4 regions of the Quatrionicoccus australiensis genome follow, and region 3 is predicted to be linked to each of the others. Evidence: riboswitches for the same ligand, from Rfam matches in the RefSeq annotation. Region 3 holds a riboswitch; each other region holds the start of a gene.
The links. Region 3 has a riboswitch for cyclic di-GMP ahead of KI612_RS04675 (beta strand repeat-containing protein). Riboswitches for the same ligand answer to the same signal wherever they lie in the genome.

Region 1 (2,196 bases), 730 kb from region 3:
CCTCGGCGCAATTGCCGCCGACGACTTCTGCCGCACCATGGATATGCCCGGCCATTGCCTGCTGCGCCTCCATCAGCTCGGCATAGCTTTGCCCGAGACCGCTCAACTGACCGGCAAAACGCTCGAGCACGAGCTGCTCCTTGGCCGCCTGCTCGATCGCCAGACGCGACGAGAATTCACTTTCGATCGAATCGGCAACCCGGAAAATGCCGGCCGAAATCTTTTCCACCGCCTTGTCGGTGTCGCCCGACAACTTGCTGACTTCGTCGGCCACCACCGAGAAGCCACGCCCCGCTTCGCCGGCCCGCGCTGCCTCGATGGCGGCATTCAGGGCGAGCAGACGGGTCTGCTTGGAAATATTTGAAATCAGCCCGGTAATCTCGTTGAGGGCGCGCGTTTCGGCAACGACGCGCTGGATCTTTTGCTGGTTCGCCGCATTGTCGGCCATGCGTTCCTTGACGTAACCGTGCATCGCGGCAATCAATTCGCCGTTGTTGTCCGCCGCATGCTCGGACAGCGCCGCATCGTCATTGGCGGCGTCGAGCGAGGCCGTCACCACCTGGTCCATCTCGAGCAGACTGGCATCGATGCCTGCCAGCTAGCTGCCCAGACTCTGCGCGGCGTGCTCGGCCACCGTCACCACGTCAGCCAGATGCCCGTGGGCAAGCGCTAACTGCGTCGGCATGGCCTGCAACTGACGACGCACGTCGGCTTCGGCCTGCTCGACCAGACGTACCCGCTCGAGCAAGGCCGCCTCTCGCTTGGCCTGACCGGCCGAACCGTCGCGGAAAATGACGAAGGACAGGACCTGCTGCCCGAAATAGACCGAAATCAGGATCAGGGCGATGCCTATCGTCGTGCCGGCCTGTTCGGACAGGCCAACCGCCGGCAGCAGTTCGCGGATGAACCAGGGATTGGTGAAATAGATCAACGGCAAGGTCACGACCAGCGTGATGCCGAACAACAGGGTGCTGTAAACGCTGGCTTTGTTGGCCGGGAGACTCATGGGACACCTTCACAACGGATGATCGGTTCGCGAAGATGCCAAAGCACTCCTGCTACGGCAGCCCCTCTTTCATGGTCTCGGCGAGACGTTAGACAGGTGGCTTTGCGCCCCCGGACTTTCGTACCGGGGTTGCCCTTTTCGCGGCTTATTGCTTGACGTATTTTATATAAATGATGATTTTACGAATTTGACGCAAATCAAGCAGTTTGCCGTGGACAAAAAAAGGGAGCCCGCAGGCTCCCGAAAGGATAAAGACGACGGATTGCTGTTCTCCGAAGTCTTACCCGCAGAGTTGCTTAGTGATCCGATGCCGCCGAAGCGCCAAGGCCGGTCTGGGCACGGATGTACTGCTCTTCGTAGGCTTCCTTTTCCTTGTTGGCACGCACGCTCTTGTCGGTAACCGACAGCAGCCAGGTGACAAAGAAGGCAAGCGTCATCGAAACGATGGCCGGATGGTCGTACGGGAAGATCGCGGCCTTGTTGCCGAGAATCTTGACCCACACGGTCGGCGACAGGACAACCAGACCCACCGACGACACCAGGCCGGCAATGCCGCCCCACAGTGCGCCACGGGTGGTCAGGCCCTTCCAGTACATGGACAGGATGAGGACCGGGAAGTTGACCGACGAGGCGACGCCGAAGGCGAGCGCGACGAGGAACAGCACGTTCTGATCCTTGAAGGCGATGCCGAGCAGGATGGCGGTGAGACCCAGGCCAACGGAAGCAAAGCGGGTGACCTTCATTTCCTGCGCGCTGGTCGCCGTGCCCTTCTTGATCACGCGGGCATACAAGTCATGCGAGATGGCCGAGGCGCCAGCCAGGGCCAGACCGGAAACCACAGCCAGGATGGTGGCGAAGGCGACGGCCGACAGGAAGCCGAGGAAGATGTCGCCACCAACAGCCTTGGCCAGGTGCATGACCGGCATGTTGTTGCCGCCGATCAGCTTGCCACCGACCTGGCCGCCTTCGAAGAAGGCCCCATTGGTACCGACGATGGTGATCGCCCCGGCACCGAGAATGATGGTGACGAGGAAGAACAGGCCGATGAAGCCGGTCGCGTAGAACACCGACTTGCGGGCTTCCTTGGCGTTCGGCACGGTGAAGAAGCGCATCATGATGTGCGGCAGGCCGGCAGTACCGAAGAGCAGGCCAAGCGACAGTGAGAAGGCAGAGACCGGATCGGCCATCAG
Region 2 (2,196 bases), 1.5 Mb from region 3:
TCGACGCCAGCGCCGCCATTGAGGATGTTGTCGGCCGCATTGCCGATCAGGATGTCATTGCCGGCACCGCCAACGGCATTTTCGATCACGACATTGCGGGCGATCGAGATGTTGTTGGTCATTGCATCGCAGTTGGAAAAACTGCCGGCAACCAGCGAAATGCGTGAAGCACCGGCAAAGCCGGAGAGGTCGAGCGTGTCGTTGCCGGCCGCATCATAGATGCAGAGTACCGGATGGGCGTTGGCGGCAAAGTCGAAAACCGTACCGGTCAACGTGCTGTTAAAGCCATAAACGGTATTGCCACTGCGCGTCGAGGTATCGACGCCGTAAAGCGCCTGCAGCGCCATGATGTCGTTCATCATCGGCGTTTGCGCGTAGTGCACCTTGTTGTCGCCGGCAATCCAGTCGGAGCCGGTCTTGGCTGCGGTGAAGTAAGACATGATGGTGTATTGCTGGCTGTCCTGCATGTACACCGCGCTCATCTCGTAAGTCGGTGAGCCACCGTTGTAGGCACCGGGATGCGACAGCCCGAGGGCATGGCCGATTTCATGGCCGATCGCCATGCCGCCCCAGTCGCCCAGCGTCGGATTGACCAGGTTGTTGGTGCCCGAGTTGCTACCGTAAGCCGGATTCAGATAAACGCCGGCACCATAGCTGCTGGGGTAATACGAATAGGCGTAAGACGGGGCAGAACTGTTGGCCAGCGTGATGTTGGCCTTCGCACCATCGGCAATGCGCACGATGGAAGCACCGACCACATCATCCCAGGCACGCATCCAGTAATCGGTCATCGCCTGCTGGCTGGCCGTGGCATGCGAAAAGCCGGCGCTCTCGGGTGCGGCAGCCGAAATGCTGGTCGGAAAATTGTAGGTGATGACGCTGCTGTGCCATGCGGCACCACCCGTATTGGTCAGCGAAGTGACAACCTGGGCATCGTTGTAAACCGGTTTGGCGGCCATCGTGAATCCTCAAGGCAAGGAAGACGAATGGCGCAAAGCGAGCAGGAGAAGCATCCATCCTGGCAACCCGGCGAACCTGACATCTCGCGATGCGGTAGTCCCGTGGCTTTGCGTCACCGCCTTTCGAACGGTTTTGCATTTAACTGATATATGCGACAACTTTAGCACTTTTTACATTATTAAAGCAAGCCCGGACAGATCCCCCCCCATATGGTCACCTGGACTTGTAAAATCCACTTTTACCGCACGGGGCAAACCCATGTTCTACGGCATCACCGATCTCGCCACCTTCGTCCTGGGAACCATCGCCATCGTGCTGCTGCCCGGGCCGAACTCACTGTACGTGATGACAATCGCCTCGCGCCTGGGCATTGCGAAAGGCTACCAAGGTGCCTGCGGCATCTTTGTCGGCGATACGGTGCTGATGATTCTCTCGGTGACCGGGATTTCGTCGCTGTTGCAAACCACGCCGGCCCTGTTCATGGCGCTCAAGTACGCTGGAGCCGCCTATCTTGCCTGGCTGGGCATCAACCTGCTGCGGGCGGCCCGGCGCACCTGGCGCGGCGCCGGCAAGGCGCAGCTGGAAACGACAACGCTGGAAACCGCGCGGCCATTTCGCACGGCCTTGCTGATCAGCCTGACCAATCCCAAGGCCATCCTCTTTTTCGTGTCCTTCTTCATCCAGTTCGTCGCCCACGACTATCCGCACCCGGCCTTGTCCTTCCTGATTCTCGGGGTGATTGTGCAGATCCTCAGCGCGCTTTACCTGACCGGACTGATTTTCGGCGGTACGCACCTGGCGCGGCATTTCCGCGAACGGCAACGCCTGGCGGCAGTCGGCAACCTGGCGGTTGGCGGCCTGTTCATCGGCTTCGGCATCAAGCTGGCGAGCGCGACGCTGGGCTAAGGCTGCCGGCACCATCGCCGGAGCGGACTATGCGCCCGCCAGCCCGAGTCGCCACAAGGAGGTGACCTCGGCGGCGCGCGCCGCGTGCAGCGGGTCGCTCGCGTCGCGCGTCTTCGGGTGTTGCGGGCGGGTGTCAAGGCGATCGATGACGCGCAGGCCGCCGGCGGCAATCCAGCCCTGCAGTTCTTCGCGCGAGCGCAGGCCGAGGTGTTCGGCGAGATCGGAAAGAATCAGCCAGCCCTCGCCGCCCGGCGTCAGATGCGCCGCCAGGCCGCCGAGGAAGCCGCGCAGCATGCGCGAATCGGGGTCGTAGACGGCGTATTCGATCGG
Region 3 (2,196 bases):
TCCGGTCGAAGTCGGCGTTGCGCTAAGCATTCTCAAGGCCCGCCGCGAGTTCTTCGGCGATGGCGTCGTCGCCATCGATGCTGGCGCCAACCTTGGCGTGCATACCCTCGAATGGGCCAAGACCATGCACGGCTGGGGACGGGTTACCGCCATCGAAGCGCAGGAACGCGTTTTCTACGCACTGGCCGGCAACATTGCCCTCAATAATTGCCTCAACGCCTCCGCCATCCACGCAGCACTCGGGGCCGAGCATGGCACGCTGGACATCCCGGTACCTGACTACCTGAAGCCAGGCAGTTTCGGCAGCCTCGAACTGAAAAAGCGCGAACGTACCGAATTCATTGGCCAGACCATCGACTACTCCCCGGAAAATTGCTTCAACGTCCGCCTTGTTCCACTCGACGCACTCGAAACTGGCCGGGTCGATTTCATCAAGATTGACGTCGAAGGCATGGAACTCGAAGTACTGGACGGCGCTCGCCAGATCATCGAACGCTGCCGGCCGGCGATGATGATCGAAGCCATCAAGACCGACCAGACAGCACTCTTCGAATTGCTGACCAACTACGGCTACCGCGTCTACAAACACCACCTGAATTTCATCGCCATCCACAGCACCGACCGCTCCGACAGCTTCCTGAAAGTCAGCAACAACACCCCATCTTGACATTTCCTTACACTTCAAATATAAGGAAGGAGTTTTCGGAAAGTAAGAAAACTCATTAAATCGGCAAACTGCAGGCAACTGCAGGACGCAAAGCCTCAGGTCCTGATTGACAGGATGGCTGGGTTGCACTGGAGCAGACTCGCTTCAGTTTCCCACCCCCATTCCCTCAAAACAACGATCAGGCACGCCGTTTCAGTGCGGTTTTTGCTCGTTCCGGTCTTGAAGAATTTAGCGCGAAGAAGCCCTAAAGCTTCTTCGCGTCCTGTCGTTAATGATCGTAATTGCTGTCTGTGCCCATAGTCCCTTGCCGGGTGACTTGATTCGAATCTTGAGAGGTGTGCCATGTCCGTAACCCAAGTAACCATCGTCAATTCCGCCACCGATATTGATGGCATGACCATTGATGGAACAATCAACAGCATCAAGGGCTCTTCCGGACAAGACACGGTAATTCTGGGATCAGGCGGCTCACTCAGCGTCTCCAGCGTCGAAACCATCGTCGGCTCGACCGATGCCGATGCCATCACCTTGCTCAACGCCGGCACGGTATCGATCTCCCGGATCGAGACCATCACTGGTTCGGCCGGCACTAACCAGGTCAACCTGCTTTCCCCGCTCACCGGCAACCTGACCATAGACCTGATTGAAACAGTCGTTGGCACCACCGGCACTGGCGAAACACTGGAGTTGAGCACCAACACCGCCGCGCTCAGCATTTCACGCATCGAAAGCGTGATCGGCAGTACGACCGCTGAAACCGTCACCATACTCGGCGCCGGCACGCTGAACATTTCCGATGTCGACTCCGTTGTCGGCTCGACCGGCACCGACATCCTGCGCCTGGACAACGCTTCCACCGGACTGGAAATCAGCAGCATTGAAACCGTGATCGGCACCACGGGAACCGATGCAGTCACCCTGGCGACAGCGGGCGCTGTATCCGTCGACAAATTCGAAACAATCGTCAGCACGGCTGGCGTCAACACCGTCACCCTGCTCAACGCGCTTACCGGAACAGTCAATGTCGATGGTGTGGAAACGCTGATCGGTAGCGGCGGTGCTGACACAGTACAGATTGTTTCCGCCCCGGCCTCGACCATCCGCATCAGCGGCATCGAAAGCATCATCGGCACGACCGGAACCGGCGATATTGTCTACATCACCAGCGCCGGCAGCGTTGAAACATCCAGCATCGAAAGTCTGGTTGGCACGACGGCGGTTGAAGTCGTCACCATGGCTTCGGCCCAGACCAATCTTGCCGTTTCGAGTATCGATACCGTCATTGGCTCGACGACGACCGATGGCGTCCAGATGCTCTCCAGCGGCGTTCTCTCCGTCAGCGGCCTCGGCACTGTCATCGGCACGGCGAGCACGACCGACCGCCTGACCCTGCTCGGCGCCAGCGCCGACGTCAGTGTTTCGGCTGTCGATACGATCACCGGCACCGCCGGCGCAGACACCATCACCATGCTGACCAACGGTTCCGTCACGCTCTCCGGCGTCGAAAGCCTGATCGGCAGCAGCGGCAC
Region 4 (2,196 bases), 680 kb from region 3:
AGCGCCAGTCCGGCCCAGAGCGCGGCACCGGTGGCCGCAGCGAGCAGGAAGCCGGGCAAGCGCATGCGCAAGGCGCCGGCAATCGGCGGAGCGACGGTGGAAAAGCCGGGAATGAACTTGGCCACGACCAGCGAGCCAAGCCCCCAGCGCACGAAGCGCGCTTCCGTCTGGCTGACGCAGGAGCCGGGGTTGATCGACAGGCGGCACAGCCCGGACAGCACCCGGTAGCCGAAGGCCCGGCCGGCCAAATACCACATCCAGTCGGCAAGCACCGAGGCAACAATGGCCGCAGCCAGAATGCTGGCCAGTTGCCCGGAACCGAGGGCAAGGCTGCCGGCCAGCAGCAAGGTGGGCACCGCCGGCACCGGCAGGCCGACCTGTTGCGCCAGCACGTTGAGAAAAACGACCCAGACCGCATCGCGCTGCAGGGATTCACTGAGCTGGGAGAAGTCCATTGCGGCGCCTTCCGTTTTTGGGATGGATATTGTCGCATCCGGGATGGTTTCCTGAACGCCCCGATGCATGCGACGAGCAGCTTCGCCATCGGTCGCAACCATGCCGCAATCGGGCGCCGCAAAAAGCGCCTTTTTTAACGGTCGACCGCCCGACGGGAGCTCTTTTCACGGACTGTGACAGTTATTTGATTTAACGCAACAGTGTGTCGAAAAGCGCTGCTAAGGTGGCGGCTCATTGATCAGGGCAAACCCGTCGAAAGGCGGGGACGCAAAGCTTCCAGTCTAATGAACCGGTCCGCCGGCTCGATGACAGTGGGGTTGCCAACAAGGCAGTTGCAGCGTGTGCGGGCAGGATGCCCTCGATCTCCGAATCGTTCGTTATCTCTGGAGGTTGTTGCCATGCTCAACGAAGCCGTCATCAATACCGAGGTTGCCGCCGACTCCGTCTCCGACATTCTCAAGACCATTTTCATCCCGCCCTGCCCCGTGGTTGTCGCTGCCCTGCTCAAGGAGGCGCGCTGTGCCGATGTCGATTTCAACAAGATCATCCGCCTGATCAGCGGCGATCTCAGTCTGGCGGCATCGATGATGAAGACGGCCAACTCGCCGATCTTTGCGCTGCGCAACAAGGTCGAGACAGTGCAGAAGGCGGCGGCCGTGCTCGGCTTGAAGAACATCCTGTGCATCGTCAACGGCCTGGCGCTGAAACGCTCGCTGTCATCGAACGGCGTCAGCATGGAACGTTTCTGGGAGCGTTCGAATTACCATGCCACCGTGTCGACCCGGCTGGCGCGGCGGGTGCCCGGCATCAGCCAGGAGGATGCCTACACCTTCGGACTGTTCCACGATTGCGGCATTCCCATCCTGATGCAGCGTTTTCCCGACTACAAGGAGACACTGCTCATCGCCAACCGCTCGGCCAAAGCCGTGTGGGAGACGGAAACCGAGCGGCATGGCACGGACCACGTAACGGTAGGCGCCATGCTGGCGCACAACTGGCACCTGCCGGAACTGATCGTCAAGGCGATCCGCATGCATCACAATTTCGAAATCCTCTCCGACAGCGCGTCGACCGTCAGCGACGAAGTGCGCGCCCTGACCGCGATCTCCCTGCTCGCCGACCACCTGATCGCGCGCTTCCTCGATGTGCCGGACGAAACGGAATGGATGGCGCACGGCACCGCCGCCCTCAACTACCTCAATTTCGACGAGGAAGAACTGGCCGAACTGCAGTGCGATGTCGAGGAAGATCTCAACACCATACGCCTCGATCGCAGCTGAACGACTGCGCGGCAGCCTCAGGTCGCCACGACGTCCTGGTCGGACCAGGCCATGACCCGGTTTCGCCCCGCCGCCTTGGCCTGATAGAGGGCTTCGTCGGCGCAACTGAGCATGTGCTCGATGGTATAGCCTTCGCTGGCGACGCCGATACTGACCGTGTTGACGACGGTTTCGCCGTCGATGCGCAGCGTTTGTCCGGCGCAGGCGCGACAGAGGCGCTCGGCCAGCACCATCGCCTCGCCGAGCGGCGTATCGGGCAGGAGCATGGCGAATTCTTCACCGCCCAGCCGGCCGCAGATATCGGATTTACGCCGGCTCTCCTTCAGTTGCACGGCCAGATGGCGGAGCACGGCATCGCCGATGGCGTGGCCGAAACGGTCGTTGATCTGCTTGAAATGGTCGGCGTCGATCATGACGACGCTGAGCGGCAAGCGCTTGCGTTCACAATAATTGGCCAGAA

Region 1: it holds a riboswitch for cyclic di-GMP, as region 3 does, so the genes downstream of both, KI612_RS01085 (hypothetical protein) here and KI612_RS04675 (beta strand repeat-containing protein) in region 3, are expected to answer to the same signal.
Region 2: it holds a riboswitch for cyclic di-GMP, as region 3 does, so the genes downstream of both, KI612_RS17445 (M10 family metallopeptidase C-terminal domain-containing protein) here and KI612_RS04675 (beta strand repeat-containing protein) in region 3, are expected to answer to the same signal.
Region 4: it holds a riboswitch for cyclic di-GMP, as region 3 does, so the genes downstream of both, KI612_RS01285 (HDOD domain-containing protein) here and KI612_RS04675 (beta strand repeat-containing protein) in region 3, are expected to answer to the same signal.

The regions. Positions count from the first base shown of each region.
Region 1 is NZ_CP075188.1:229,297-231,492, reverse strand. It holds gene KI612_RS19810 (methyl-accepting chemotaxis protein) at 1-568, opposite strand, end outside; gene KI612_RS01085 (hypothetical protein) at 599-1,006, opposite strand; cyclic di-GMP riboswitch class I at 1,060-1,150, opposite strand; gene KI612_RS01080 (cation acetate symporter) at 1,303-2,196, opposite strand, start outside.
Region 2 is NZ_CP075188.1:3,659,278-3,661,473, forward strand. It holds gene KI612_RS17445 (M10 family metallopeptidase C-terminal domain-containing protein) at 1-959, opposite strand, end outside; cyclic di-GMP riboswitch class I at 1,018-1,107, opposite strand; gene leuE (leucine efflux protein LeuE) at 1,219-1,866, shown strand; gene KI612_RS17455 (50S ribosomal protein L11 methyltransferase) at 1,894-2,196, opposite strand, start outside.
Region 3 is NZ_CP075188.1:957,555-959,750, reverse strand. It holds gene KI612_RS04680 (FkbM family methyltransferase) at 1-667, shown strand, start outside; cyclic di-GMP riboswitch class I at 720-798, shown strand; gene KI612_RS04675 (beta strand repeat-containing protein) at 1,010-2,196, shown strand, end outside.
Region 4 is NZ_CP075188.1:277,452-279,647, reverse strand. It holds gene KI612_RS01290 (VTT domain-containing protein) at 1-455, opposite strand, end outside; cyclic di-GMP riboswitch class I at 689-781, shown strand; gene KI612_RS01285 (HDOD domain-containing protein) at 855-1,736, shown strand; gene KI612_RS01280 (GGDEF domain-containing protein) at 1,754-2,196, opposite strand, start outside.